DNA from 2 places in the Martinezella jaguaris genome. Region 1 is predicted to be linked to the other one. Evidence: predicted binding sites of a transcription regulator. Region 1 holds the regulator's gene; the other holds the start of a gene.

Region 1 (7,470 bases):
CCGACGGCCATGGCGAGCGGGTTGCCGCCATAGGTCGAGCCATGCGTGCCGGCTTTCATGCCTGATGCGGCCTCAGCAGTCGCAAGGCAGGCGCCGAGCGGAAAGCCGCCGCCGATACCCTTGGCAACGGCCATGATATCAGGGGTAATGCCCGCCCATTCGTGGGCGAAAAGCTTGCCGGTGCGGCCGACGCCGGTCTGAACTTCGTCGAGGACCAGAAGCAGACCATGCTCGTCGCAGATCTGACGCAGCCCGCGCAAGAACTCATTCGTCGCCGGGCGGATACCACCCTCGCCCTGAACAGGTTCGATCAGAATGGCGGCCGTCTCATTGGTAACGGCGGCACGCACCGCGTCGAGATCGCCGAAGGGTACCTGGTCGAATCCAGGCGCCTTCGGGCCGAAACCTTCGAGATATTTCTCCTGACCGCCGGCGGCGATCGTCGCGATCGTGCGGCCGTGGAAAGCGCCTTCGAAGGTGATGATATGGTATCTCTCGGGATGACCCTTGGCGAACTGGTAGCGCCGTGCCGTCTTGATGGCGCATTCCAGCGCCTCGGCGCCCGAATTGGTGAAGAACACCTTGTCGGCGAAGGTGGCTTCCGTCAGGCGCTTCGACAGCTTCTCCTGGCCCGGCACCTCATAGAGGTTGGACAGGTGCCAGACCTTGTCGGCCTGCGACTTCAGCTCTGCAACCAGATGGGGATGCGCATGGCCGAGCGCATTCACCGCGACGCCGGCGGCGAAATCGAGATAGCGTTCGCCGGTTTCTGTGATCAGCCATACGCCTTCGCCTCGCTCGAACCGCAGCGGAGCACGCACATAGGTGTCATAAAGCGGCGCGGTTTCAGCCATGGCCCATATCTCCTCGATCACAACCTTTAGGGCCAATCGTTTCCTTCGAGTGAAACGGGCCCAGAAAAATCAAAATGCCGCCTTGCGGCGGCCTGAGGCACTATTGATGTTTTGCACCGCGATGTCAACAAAACTGGCGATTTAGCAGGTGCGGCAGAGCGCCTCTGGAGGGACGGCTCGTCTTTGACAACTTATATTGCATAAATGCCACTCACCTATAGCAAGTTGGGGAAAACCTCGAAATCGATTCTCCAAGATTCCCGCGACTCTTGTCACGGAGTCAGCCTCACACTAGGTTAAAAACCAATTACTAGACTGCATGCGGCGGAACTAGTCACCACAATTTTAAAGCGTTTCACGCCTCGACCCAATGCGAGGCAATGGTGAGGGATTCTGCCATCAGAAACGCGACAGCGGAGACAGGGCATGAATTGGACAGACGAACGCGTCGAGAAGCTGAAGAAGCTGTGGTCCGAAGGTTTGAGCGCCAGCCAGATCGCGGCACAGCTCGGTGGTGTCAGTCGTAATGCCGTCATCGGCAAAGTGCATCGCTTGAGCCTGCCGGGCCGGGCCAAGGCCGGCGGAGCGGCAACGACGGCTCGAGCGCCAAAACGCAATACCTCGGCACCACGCGCGCCGAATTACGCCTCGCGCGTTGCAACCCGCACGGTTACCCGCCAGCAGGGTGCGACAATGCTCAAGGAAGAGGTCGAGATCGATACCGTCCACGAGATCGAATATCGTCCGGCCGCCAATGTGGTGGTTCCGATCTCGCGCCGTCTCGGCCTGACGGAACTCACCGAACGCACCTGCAAGTGGCCAGTCGGCGACCCGCTGAAGGACGATTTTCACTTCTGCGGCAACGACAGCCCGGACTCTTCGCCCTACTGCACCTACCATCAGCGCCTGGCTTATCAGCCGGTCCATGATCGGCGCCGAGCGGCACACTGAACCACATCAGCCAAATGAAAGAAACGGGCCGAAAGGCCCGTTTTCTGTTTCCGCCGCTCTGCAAAAAACCAGTCGGATGATCCGATCAGGCCTCCATGGAATAACCCGCGCCGCGAACGGTGCGAATGACGTCCTGCATATTGGAGAAATTCAGGGCCTTGCGCAGGCGACCGACATGCACATCGACAGTGCGTTCGTCGACATAGATATCGTGTCCCCATACACCGTCGAGCAACTGCGAACGCGAGAATACGCGGCCCGGCGAGGACATCAGGAATTCCAGCAGGCGGAATTCCGTCGGCCCCAACCGCACTTCGCGGCTCTTGCGGTGAACGCGATGGGTCTCGCGGTCCAGCTCGATATCGCCACAGCGCAACACCGTGGAGAGAACCTCCGGGCGGGCTCTGCGCAGCATCGCCTTGACGCGAGCCATCAGCTCCGGCGTCGAGAACGGCTTGACGACATAGTCGTCCGCGCCGGTGGAAAGGCCGCGCACGCGCTCGCTTTCCTCGCCGCGGGCCGTGAGCATGATGATCGGCAGGCGCTCCGTCTCCGGCCGCATGCGCAGCCGGCGGCAGAGTTCGATGCCGGACACGCCGGGGAGCATCCAGTCGAGGATCAGAAGATCGGGGATGCGCTCCTGGAGGCGCAGCTCGGCTTCATCGCCTCTCAGGATAGTGTCGACCTCGAAGCCTTCGGCCTCGAGGTTATAGCGCAGCAGAACGCTTAGCGCTTCCTCGTCTTCTACAACAGCTACTCTCGGAACCATGCGCCTCTGGTCTCCCTCTCTTGGCTTCTACGTTATTCCGTCACTGCACCGACGGTATTGGCAGTATCGTCTTTCGGGCGCTCGCCTTCGGGCTGAGCACCGGTCGCCATGTAATAGATCGTCTCGGCGATGTTGGTGGCATGGTCGCCGATGCGCTCGATGTTCTTGGCGCAGAAGAGAAGATGCGTGCAGGTGGTGATGTTGCGCGGATCTTCCATCATGTAGGTCAGCATCTCGCGGAAGAGCGAGGTGTACATGGCGTCGATTTCCTCGTCGCGTTCGCGGATCGATACGGCCTTGTCAGGCGAACGGGTCGTATAGACATCGAGTACTTCCTTGAGCTGGACGAGCGCCAGTTCGGAGAGATGTTCGATGCCGCGGGCGAGACGACGCGGAACGCCGGTGCCCTGCACGGCGATGACGCGCTTGGCGGTGTTCTTGCCGAGATCGCCGACGCGCTCCAGGTCGGAGGCGATGCGGATGGAACCCATGATTTCACGCAGGTCGGCAGCCATCGGCTGGCGGCGAGCGATGGTGACGATCGCCTTGTCGCCGACCTCACGCTCGGCGTGGTCCAGAATGACGTCATCGGAGATGACCTTCTGCGCAAGGCTGGCATCGCCGTTTACCAGTGCGCGGACGCTGTCGCTGACCATCTGCTCCGCCAGGCCGCCCATTTCGGAAATGCGGCGTGTCAGGAATTTTAGGTCTTCGTCATAGGCAGAGAGAATGTGTGTAGAGACCATTTTGCTATCCTCAAGGTGAACGATGTGAAGGGAACCGCGCGGGGAGCATCATCAGCCAAAGCGGCCCATGATGTAATCCTGCGTGCGGAAATCATCGGGATTGGTGAACATCTTATCGGTGTCGTTCTCCTCGACCAGATGGCCGAGGTGAAACATCGCGGTGCGTTGTGAAACGCGGGCTGCTTGCTGCATGGAATGCGTCACGATGACGATCGTGAAGTTTTCCCGCAGCTCATGTATGAGTTCCTCGACTTTGGCGGTGGCGATCGGATCGAGTGCCGAGCACGGCTCATCCATGAGGATGACCTCCGGACTGACGGCGACGGCGCGGGCAATGCAGAGACGCTGCTGCTGGCCGCCGGACAGGCTGGTGCCGGCATCATACAGCCGATCCTTCACTTCTCCCCAAAGGCCAGCCTTCTGCAGGCTGGTTTCGACGATGTGATCCAGATCGGCTTTGGAACGGTGAAGCCCGTGGATACGGGGCCCATAGGCTACATTCTCGTAGATCGACTTCGGGAACGGATTTGGCTTTTGGAACACCATGCCGACACGGGCGCGCAGCTCTACAACATCGATGGCGCTGTCATAGACATCCTGATCATCGAGCGTGATCTTGCCGGTGATGCGGCAGGTGTCGATCGTATCGTTCATGCGATTGAGGCAACGCAGGAAGGTGGATTTGCCGCAGCCGGAAGGACCGATCAGCGCCGTGACCGTATTGACGCGGATGTTCAGGTTCACGTCGAACAGGGCGCGCTTGTCGCCATAATAGACCGAGACGTCCTGGCCGATCATCTTATAGGGGATCGTCATCATCTTCTTAGCCAGTACTTTTTCGCTCACGGCTTCCGTCATCATGTTCATTCCATCGCCTCCTGTCACCAGCGCCGCTCAAAACGACGGCGCAGCAGGATAGCCCCGATATTCATCGCAACGAGGAAGAAGAGCAGGACGATAATGGCCCCGGAGGTTCTTTCGACAAAGGCGCGCTCGGCTTCGCTCGCCCACATGTAGATCTGCACCGGCAGCGCCGTCGAGGGATCGAGCGGCCCTGCCGGATAATTGGCGACGAAGGCGACCATGCCGATCAAGAGCAACGGCGCGGTTTCGCCAAGCGCATGCGCCAGCCCGAGGATCGTGCCCGTCAGAATGCCGGGCATGGCGAGCGGCAGGACATGGTGGAACACCACCTGCATGCGCGAAGCACCAAGGCCGAGGGCCGCGCTGCGGATCGACGGCGGCACGGCCCTCAGCGCCGAGCGCGTGGCGATAATGATCATCGGCAGCGTCATCAGGCTGAGCACCAGCCCGCCGACCAGCGAGGCAGAACGGGGCAGGCCCATGAAATTAATGAAGACCGAAAGGCCGAGCAGGCCGTAGACGATCGACGGCACCGCCGCGAGATTGTTGATATTGACCTCGATCAGATCGGTCAGCCGGTTCTTCGGCGCGAATTCCTCCAGGTAGATCGAGGCGGCAACGCCAACCGGCAATGCCAAGACCAGCACGGTGAGCATCAGATAGAGGGAACCGATCAGCGCGACACCGAGGCCCGCAGCCTCCGGGCGGCTCGAATTGCCGGACAAGAACAGGCCGGTGTTGAATGCCTTGTACAACGCACCGCCGGCGGCGAGTTGCCTCATCCATGCGAGCTGCTGGTCGGAGACCTTGCGGTCCTTTTCGGCCGCCGTCAGGTCGATCTGTCCCTTGTTGGCGGAGTCGATATTGGCGCTGGCGAGGAAAGTGACCTCTACCGTCTTCCCGATGATCGAGGGATCGGCCAGGACCTTGTCGCGCAATGCAATCCGTGCGCCGTCCGATACCATTTCCGTCGCTTCGCGGACGAGCACCCGGTTGGAAGGATCGATGCCCAGAGCCTTCACCAGAGCGTCACGGATGAGAACCGGATAATTGGCTGATATCAGCACCTTCGGATCGCCGCCGCGCTTGCCGGCGGGATCGATCACCTTCTCGGTGAACTCTATCGGCAAGATGATCGAGGTCTGCACGAAGGCCGTGTAGCCGTGGCGTACCACTGTGGAGACCAGGATGATGAGGAAGACAAGGCCGAAGGTAACGGCGGCAAGACCATAGGCGCGGAATCGGCGTTCAGCGGCGTAGCGACGCTTGATGCCGATATCACGCCGCAGCGGCGCGCCGGGCGTCATCCCACGCGGAATCGGCGATGGGGCGGAAGTTACGACATCGCTCATTCGTATTGCTCCCTATATCGGCGGACGATGTAGAGCGCATAAACGTTCAGGCAAAGGGTCAGGCCGAAGAGCGTGATGCCGAGCGCGAAGGCCACCAGTGTCTGCGGCGAGGTAAATTCGAGGTCGCCGGTCAACTGGTTGACGATCTTTACGGTGACCGTCGTCATCGGCTCGAAAGGATCGAGCTGCATGCGGGCAGCAACGCCGGCCGCTAGTACGACGATCATCGTCTCGCCGACCGCCCGCGACGCCGTCATCAGCAGCGCACCGACGATGCCCGGCAATGCAGCCGGCAGAAGGACGCGCTTGACCGTTTCCGACCGCGTGGCACCGAGGCCAAGCGAACCGTCGCGCAGCGAACGCGGCACGGCCATGATAATGTCGTCCGAGAGCGACGAGACATAGGGAATGAGCATGACGCCCATGACGAAGCCGGCGGTCAGGACGCTCTGCGCCTCGATGAAGCTCGCATAATTGCCCGTGAGCAGGCCGTTGATATCGGCGGAAATATCGCGCAGGAACGGGCCGACCGTCACCAGGGCAAAAAAGCCGTAGACGATGGTCGGAATGCCGGCCAGCACTTCGAGCATCGGTTTAGCGACGGAACGCACGCGCGCCGAGGCATATTCGGCCATGTAGATGGCGGCAAACAGCCCCACCGGGACTGCTACCAACATGGCGACGAGGCCGATATAGAGCGTGCCGGCCAGTAACGGGATGAGCCCGAACGTGCCCGACGTTTGCGAACCGGCGCCGGCAAAACGCGGATCCCAAACGGTGCCGAAGAAGAATTCGGCGGCTGGAACCATGTTGAAGAAGCGAGCCGCCTCCGACAGCATCGAAGCGACAATGCCGACCGTCGTCAGCACGGCGATGGAGGAAGCGACGATCAGGCCGCCGAGAATGACCTGCTCCACTCGGTTGCGGGCACGAAAGCGCAGCGCGATGGCCCGCAGTCCATGAATGGCTGAGAGCACCGAAAGAATGATGGCCGCCACCGACATGACGACGCGGCTCACATATCGCATGTTGTTGTATTTGTTGGCGGCCTCGATCATATAGCCGGTTGGCCGGACCGCGAGCGGGACACCCTTCTGCGCCAGGAGCAATTGAAGATCGGCCGAGCCGCTGGCCACGGTGGCAAGTTCCTGGTCATCAAGCAGGCGCATGCCGTGGGCGATGCTGCGCACCATGCCGTAGCTGAGGTTGAGCTCGGCTTGCGGCAGGGATTTCACCTCCTCCGGAAAGGATTTGATCACGAAACCGTCGATCACCTCCGGGCTGATCGCCAGCCAGACGCAGATCAGCGCCAGCGCCGGCAACACAGCCCAGATGGCGGCATAGGCGCCGTGGTAGCCAAGCCGCGAGTGCATGGCCGAGGACCTGCCGCCGGAAAGCGCAGCCGCTCTCGTCCGCCCCAGCACGAAGGCGGAGGCGCCGATGATCGACAGGCACAACAGCAGCAACGACAAACTCATTCCCATTCCCCGGCAAACGCCGGCGCGGGCAACCCCGCCGGCGGTAGTCCTTATGCACTCACATGATCTTCCCGTCCGCGAATTCCTTGCGGATCTGGTCGCGTTCGGCATCCGGCGCCGGCACCAGGCCATATTCTGCCAGAGGGCTGTCCGGTCCGATCATCTGATCGCTCGTGAAGAAGTCGATATATTCCTTCAGTCCCGGAATGACGCCGAGATGCGCCTTCTTGACGTAGAAGAACAGCGGCCGCGACACCGGATAGGTGCCATCGGCGATGGTCTGGCCCGACGGCACGATGCCGCTTACGGTCGCCACCTTCAGCTTGTCGGCATTGTTCTGATAGAAGTAGAGGCCGAAAACGCCGATACCATGCTTGTTGGCATCTATGCGGGCCAGTGTCTCGGGATAGTCGCCGTCGATATCGACCGCCGCACCGTCCTTGCGCACTGCAATGC
Region 2 (7,470 bases), 1.2 Mb from region 1:
GCCCAGCCATGATCGAAGACATATTCGCCCTGGCTGTGGTTCTTGAGATAGCCGGGGATAGCACCGATCAATTCGCCGCTATCGGTTTCGAGCAGCAGGTGATTGCCGAGCCAGCCGGTTTTGTCGGTAGCGGAGCCGGACTCCTCCAGCGACGACAGAAAGGCATGCGAGACAAAGGGGTTATACGGCAGCACCGCAGCACTCCTCGACGCCCCGGCGAGCTTGCACCAGCTCTCCGGAGCGATGTTCTTGAAGGAACGTTCTACGCGAATGGATAATTCGTCTGTCATGAAATGAGGGAAGGGCTCTCTCTGGGATCAAAACCTTCGAAGGTCATCTGGTCTGCGTTGGCAAATGTTTGTTGGCGGGCTGCTTCGTCGCGCACAGTCCAGGTGATGACCGGAATACCACGCTGGCGCTGCGCCGTGATGAACGCATTCGGCAGGTGACCATAAAAATACGAAATGAAGTCTAGCCCAAGCTGCATGGCTTCGTCATGCTTAAAAAACGTCTCGGGCTCATTTCCATCGGCTGTCAGGCCGACGGGGTAGGGTGCATCAAGTGCCTTCAGGTCCTTGAGCAACCAGTGATCGAAGCTCATCAGGGCCACGTGACCCTTATAGCCTTCCAGCACTTCGAGCACGGATTCCGCAAAGCCTTCATCGTCGCCCTCGCGGCCCTTGAGTTCCAGCACCAGCGGCACCTTGCCGTCGCAAAGCTTGAGGAGCTGTCTCAGCGTCGGAACCTTGTCCTTCGTGCCGCCGACCGAGAGTAGACCGAGTTCGGCCGAAGTACGGTCACGAAGCTCGCCAGGAAGATTGCAGACGCGTTGCAGGTCGTCGTCATGAAAAACGACAGGGACGCTGTCGGAGGCATAATGCAGATCGCATTCGATGGAAAAGCCCGCCTCGATTGCGCGAGCAAAGGCCGACAGCGTGTTTTCCCAAACCTGCCGGTTCATGTCGTGATAGCCGCGATGAGCGACAGGACGTTCGGTAAGCCAGGCAATCTTGCTCATTATGCAATTTCCATGATGGCATCGATCTCGACGGCGGCATTCAGCGGCAGCGCCGCCATGCCGACAGCGGCGCGTGCATGCTTGCCGGTATCGCCCAGTATATTTGCCAGAAGATTGGAGGCGCCGTTGATCACAAGATGTTGTTCGACGAATTCGGGCACTGAGGCGACAAAGCCGTTCAGCTTTATGATACGTTTGATGCGGCCGAGATCGCCACCCAGGGCAGCCTTCGCCTGGGCAAGAATATTCATGGCGCAAAGCTCGGCAGCGCGTTGGCCGCCGGCGACGTCGACGTCCCTGCCGAGGAGACCGGTGATGGCGAGCCTGCCGTTTTCCATGGGCAATTGCCCGGACAGATAAAGAAGATTGCCGCTGATGACATAGGGTACGTAGTTGGCGGCCGGCGCGGCAGCCTGAGGCAGGACGATGCCAAGCTCCTTCAGACGGCCCTCGATAGCGTCGGACATTTTCATCTCCCGTTTTGTTGTAAAATCTTCAAAAATCCGGCATCAAGGCTAAATTCCCGTGATTGGGGGGGCGGCAGCCTCGTTTTAGCCGAAAGCGTTCTTATAACATCGCGTGCGAGTCCAACAGGAGATAATGAATGTTCCGCTCGAGTCTTGCCGCCGTTGTTGTTTCGAGTTTGGGCGTCGCGTTTCTCAGCGTATCCCCTGCCCACGCGGCCGGTCCGAGTGGGCTGATCGCCCATCGCGCCGTCTACGATCTCGAGCTGAAGGACGCCTCTGACCGCTCCGGCATCGCCGGCATGTTCGGCCGTATGGTCTACGAGTTTGACGGCTCTGATTGCACCGGATTCACCACCAATTTCCGTTTCGTCACGCAGATCGACACGGGCGATTCAACTCGTGTCAGCGACCAGCAGACGACCACGTTCGAGGATCTCGCCAAGCGGATTTTCCGCTTCGAAACCAAGTCCTATACCGACGATCAGCTCGACAAGGATGTCCGCGGCGCAGCGGCGGACGATCAGAAGGGCATAAAGGTTAGCCTGACCCAGCCGAAGGCCAAGCAGGTCGAGCTCATCCAAAGCCGTTTTCCGACGGAACATATGCTCGACATCATCCATAATGCGAAGCTGGGCAGGAATTTCTTTGAGGCCGAGGTTTTTGACGGCTCCGACGATGGCGACAAGCCGTTGATCGCAACCACCGTCGTCGGCAAACAGGCGACGCCCGCCACCGACGACCCCGATGCCGATAAGGCCGGCGTCTTCGCGAAGACGCCGTACTGGCCGGTGACCGTGGCTTATTTCGACGAGAAGTCCAAGGGCGACGCCGTGCCGGTCTACCGCATGTCGTTCAAGCTCTATGAGAACGGCATTACCCGTGACCTCACGATGGACTATGGCGACTTCGTATTGACCGGCAGGCTCTCCAAGCTTGAAGTGCTCGACACCAAGGCTTGCCAATAGGCTTTGTGAGGGCGCAGGCCACAAAGTAAAATCTCCGTCATAAAACCGTGTCCGAAGTTTCACTATTCTGTGAAGCATTCGGCACGCGGTGAGTGAGTCTCATGTCCCGTTGTGCCTATCTGGAATTGTAGTGGGCCGTGCGGGCCGCGTCGCTTATCGTGGAATAATCGGCCGGTGTTCCGCAGACAGGTCCCGTGTTGATAGACGAGAAAGCACGACCTATGGCCAATACCGATCTCGCTCCAACCTCCGACGCTTTGCCGGCTGTCACCGCCGATCCGGCAGAAATTGCCCGTATCGGCGATACCATCGATCTGACCGATCGCGCCGGCATTTCCGTCTATGGCGACCGCGCTCAGCAATCCGTTTCGGACTATTCCGACAAGATTCTCCGCGAGGTCCGAAATCGGGATCTTGGCGAAGTCGGCAGGCTGCTGACCGATATCATCATCAAGTCGAAGAAGCTTGACCCTGCATCGCTGAAGGATGAGGGCTTCCTTTCTAAGATATTCTCGTCGTTCAAGGCGAGGCTGGAACGCTTCAAGGAGGAGTTCGAGGATGTGGCCGGCCAGATCGACCGCATCGGCCTCGAGCTCGATCGGCACAAGGATACGCTTCGCCGCGACATCGCGCTTCTCGACGATCTCCATGAGGAGACGAAGCAGTCCATCCTGCAGCTCGACGCCTATGTCCAGGCTGGCAAGACCTTTGCCGAGCATTTTCGCAGTGTCGAACTGCCGAAGCTGAAAAGTGCCGCCGACGCGGCCGCTGCCAATCCCGGCGGCGGCATGTTGGAGGCGCAGACTTATCAGGACAACGTGCAAGCCCTCGACCGGCTCGAGAAGCGGGTATTCTACCTGCAGCAGGCGCGCCAGCTCGGCATTCAGCAATTGCCGCAGATCCGCATCGTTCAGGCCGGCGACGAGACGCTGATCGAGAACCTGCAGGCGACGTCGGCGCTGACTGTGCCGGCCTGGAAGCAGAAGATGGTGATTCTGCTGGGGTTGTCCCGACAGAAATCGGCGCTTGAGCTGCAGAAGACCGTCACCGACGCCACCAACGACATGATCCGCCAGGCATCCGAGATGATGAAGGACCAGGCGATTGCCATCGAGCAGCAGTCGCAGCGCGGCATCGTCGATATCGATACGCTCGCCGCCGCCAATCGTGACCTGATCGATACCATCAACGGCGTCTTGAAGGTGCAGGAGGAGGGCCGCAGGAAGCGGGCAGAAGCCGAGCAGCAAATGGAGAAAATGACCGTCGAACTCAAGAAAGCAATGATCGAGGCACGATGAGCGGCATGATGATCCGCACATTTCTCACCGGACTGGCGCTGACGGCTGCTCTTGTCCTCACAGGCTGCAATTTAGGCGGCAAGGATCCGAAATTCTCGATCGTCTCCGGCTCGGAAAACACCGTTATGCAGCCTATCGTCGAGGAATTCTGCAAACAGAAGAGCGCGACCTGCAGCTTCACCTATGAAGGCACGCTGGATATTGGTCTGGCACTGCAGAGCGACAAAGGCGTCGAACAGGACGCCGTCTGGCCGGCATCGAGTGTCTGGGTCGATATTTTCGATACCAAACGTCGCGTGAAGTCGCTGACATCGGTGGCGCAGATGCCAGTCATTCTCGGCGTGCGCAGCTCCAAGGCCGAGGCGCTCGGCTGGGTCGGCAAGCCGGTCTATATGAAAGACATATTGGCGGCGGTTAAGGGCGGCTCGCTGAAGTTTCTCATGACCTCGGCAACCCAGTCCAATTCAGGCGCGAGCGCCTATCTCGCCATGCTTTCAAGCGCGCTCGGCAACAAGCCCGTCATCGAGCCGGGCGATCTCGACAAGCCGGACGTCCAGGACACCGTCAGGGCATTGCTTGCCGGGGTCGAACGCTCGTCCGGTTCGTCCGGCTGGCTTGCGGACCTCTACACGGAATCCGCCAGCAAGGGCACGCTCTACGATGCCATGTGGAACTACGAGGCGGTGCTGAAGGAGACCAATGACAAGCTCATCGGCATGGGCAAGGAGCCGCTTTACGCGATCTATCCGGCCGATGGCGTCGCGATTGCGGATTCGCCGATCGGTTTTATCGATCACGGACGCGGGCCTGAGGTCGAGGCCTTTTTCAACGAGCTTGTCGCCTATCTGCGTTCCGCACCCGTACAGAAGCGCATTGCCGATACCGGCCGCCGCATTCCATTGGCAGATGTTGCAGCCAAAGGGGACCCGAGTTGGAATTTCGACCCGACCCGGCTGGTGACGGCGATCCGGATGCCGGAGCCGGCCGTGATTCGCCAGGCGCTCGATCTCTATCAAGGCGCATTGCGTAAGCCTTCGCTGACGGCCCTCTGCCTCGATTTCTCCGGTTCGATGGGGGGCAAGGGCGAGAGTCAATTGCAGGCCGCCATGCAGTTCCTGTTCAATCCGGATGAAACCGGCAAGGTCCTGGCGCAATGGACGCCGGCAGACCGCATCATGGTCATTCCTTTCGACAGCCGCGTGCGGACGACCCTTTTGGCGACGGGCGACCCGGCGCAACAGAAGAGCCTTGTCGACAAGGTGGCGCGGCAGCATGCCGGTGGCGGCACCGATATGTATGCCTGCGCAAGCACGGCGCTTGGCAGCATGAAGGATACCCCAAACCTTTCGTCCTATCTGCCGGCGATCGTCATCATGACCGACGGAAAGTCTGACGATGCAAGCCGCGAATTCCTCGACGAGTGGAAGGCTACCAATCCGCATGTGCCGGTTTTCGGCATCACCTTTGGCGATGCCGACAAGACGCAGCTCGATGCTCTGGCCAAAGCGACATCGGCGCGGGTGTTCGATGGCAGGGATGATCTCGTCAGCGCGTTCCGCGCCGTGCGTGGATACAACTAGGACAGCGATGCGAAACTGGTTCGGCAATGACTGGAATTGGATCGTGGCAGGGCTCGCCGCCGCGATCGTCGTTCCCATCTTGAGTTTCTTTGCCAAGATGCCGTTGTGGATCGGGGCCGTTATCGGTCTGCTGGTCTTTGCGGGCCTTGTCTTCGCCCTGTCGCCGCGCCGGCTTTTCGAAGGCCTGGACGCAAAGGCCATCGGCAAAGGGCGGCTCGATTTCGCGCGCGATCTTTTGACCGCGGCCGCTCCGGCGGCGCAAAGACTGGAAACCTCCTCGGACCATATTACCAATAAGGAGACTGCAAAGCGCGTGCGGCATCTGGCCGAGATCGCCGCCGACGTCTTCGCCAAAGTGGAGGCGAGCCCGGAAAGTGCCGGTACGGTGAGGCGGTTCCTCAGCTATTACCTGCCGCGCGCTGCCGAAGTCGCCGAGGGTTTCGCCACCCTCGAAGCTAAACGTCTACCCGACCAAAAACGGTTGCAGGAAGTGGATCTCGTGCTCGCCAAGCTCGAGGATGCCTTCGTGCACTATTCGGATAGCCTCGTCGACGACAGGCTCGATACGCTAGACACCGAGCTGCGCCTCATACAGGCCTCGCTCAAAGAGGATATCGGACGCTGATGGCCATCTCTCGCCGCGCCTTTGGAGTAGGACTACTTGCTGCGGGCGTCGCCGGCACCGGCGGTTATATCGCCGTGAGGGACAGGCCGGAGTTCCAGGGACTGCTCGGCAACCGCACGAAGCTCTTCGGCTTCATCGGCGGTGAGAAGGAGGCGTTTCTTGCTGACAATGACGTCGTCGGCGCTCTGCATGGCTATGGGCTGGATATAGACAGCCGCGTGGCCGGCTCCGTCGAGATGGTGCGCGAGCAGGCGCTTCTGTCGCAGACCCCCGCTTTCCTCTGGCCGTCGTCCTCGATCATGGTCGATATTGCCCGGCAGAGCGGGGTCAAGATCCGCAATGACCGTGTGGTGCTGAACACTCCGGTCGTTGTCTACACCTGGCAGCCGGTGGTCGATGGATTGATGAAAACGGGGCTGGTCAGCGTCACGTCGACGGGTCAGCATCAGCTTGATCTCAAGGCATTGCTCGACGCCGTTCTTGCGGGGACAAGCTGGTCCAAGCTCGGGGTCGACTCGCTTTATGGGCAGGCACGTATCGTCTCGACCGATCCAAACCGCTCCAATTCCGGTTTCATGTTTGCCGGACTGGTCTTAAGCCTGTTTGCCGGCAATATCGCGACTACTGCCGGTCTCGACCAATTCGGCGACAAGGCGCAGACTATCTTCCGCAATATGGGCTTCAAGTCGCCTTCTTCCGGCAAGCTTTTCGATCAATATCTGGCTGGCGGCCTCGGGGGCGAACCGATGATCGTCGGCTACGAGAATCAGCTGGTCGAATGGATTATCGCGGACCCCGAGCGATGGAGGCGCGTTCAATCGAGTTCCACCGCCAAACCCGTCGTGCTTTACCCGCACCCCACGGTCTATTCCTCGCATCCCCTTATCGTCATCGACGAGAGCGCCAATCGGCTGATGGATGCGCTGACAAGCCCGAAGCTGCAGGAACTTGCCTGGACCAAGCACGGCTTCCGCGGGCCGCTGGGTACGGCAACCGGGAATGCCGATAGTGCGATTGCGGGCCTCCTGCCGGCCGAGATCGACGCCGTGCTGCCGATACCCGACGCCAGCGTCATGCTTGCGCTGCTCGATAAGCTGGCGGCATAAGGGCAGGGACCCGCGCATTTTTTCCGCCTAAGCCTTGCATTCTTGATAAATCGAATGTATGGGCAGCCGCATTCCACACGTAAGGCATGGGATTGTCCGGGAGAAATCCGGATCGTTCCGCCCGGTGGCATCTTCGAAGAGGATGCTGTTCGCCTTGCGGAGGTTCAACCGGAAAAGGAGTCAAAGGCATGGCATTGCCTGATTTTTCTATGCGTCAGCTTCTGGAAGCTGGTGTTCACTTCGGCCACCAGACGCATCGCTGGAACCCGAAGATGAAGCCGTACATCTTCGGCGATCGTAACAACATTCACATTATCGACCTCGCCCAGACGGTTCCGATGCTGAGCCGCGCCCTGCAGGTCGTCAGCGACACCGTTGCCCGTGGCGGCCGCGTTCTGTTCGTCGGCACCA

What was found. Region 1 encodes PhoB, which activates phosphate uptake and scavenging genes when phosphate is short. Its sites were predicted from a motif close to TGTCATNNANCTGTCAT; they were not measured.
Positions count from the first base shown of each region.
Region 2: CCGE525_RS09745 (toxic anion resistance protein) is a predicted target of PhoB. The motif match lies at 2,486-2,502, and genes of this name have one in related genera.

Region 1 is NZ_CP032694.1:740,098-747,567, reverse strand. It holds gene CCGE525_RS03690 (aspartate aminotransferase family protein) at 1-854, opposite strand, end outside; gene CCGE525_RS03685 (GcrA family cell cycle regulator) at 1,281-1,805, shown strand; gene phoB (phosphate regulon transcriptional regulator PhoB) at 1,891-2,574, opposite strand; gene phoU (phosphate signaling complex protein PhoU) at 2,607-3,320, opposite strand; gene pstB (phosphate ABC transporter ATP-binding protein PstB) at 3,372-4,187, opposite strand; gene pstA (phosphate ABC transporter permease PstA) at 4,202-5,536, opposite strand; gene pstC (phosphate ABC transporter permease subunit PstC) at 5,533-7,014, opposite strand; gene CCGE525_RS03655 (substrate-binding domain-containing protein) at 7,073-7,470, opposite strand, start outside.
Region 2 is NZ_CP032694.1:1,974,710-1,982,179, forward strand. It holds gene CCGE525_RS09725 (GNAT family N-acetyltransferase) at 1-290, opposite strand, end outside; gene CCGE525_RS09730 (glycerophosphodiester phosphodiesterase) at 287-1,018, opposite strand; gene CCGE525_RS09735 (RidA family protein) at 1,018-1,485, opposite strand; gene CCGE525_RS09740 (cell envelope integrity EipB family protein) at 1,623-2,450, shown strand; gene CCGE525_RS09745 (toxic anion resistance protein) at 2,672-3,748, shown strand; gene CCGE525_RS09750 (substrate-binding domain-containing protein) at 3,757-5,328, shown strand; gene CCGE525_RS09755 (5-bromo-4-chloroindolyl phosphate hydrolysis family protein) at 5,336-5,953, shown strand; gene CCGE525_RS09760 (substrate-binding domain-containing protein) at 5,953-7,059, shown strand; gene rpsB (30S ribosomal protein S2) at 7,248-7,470, shown strand, end outside.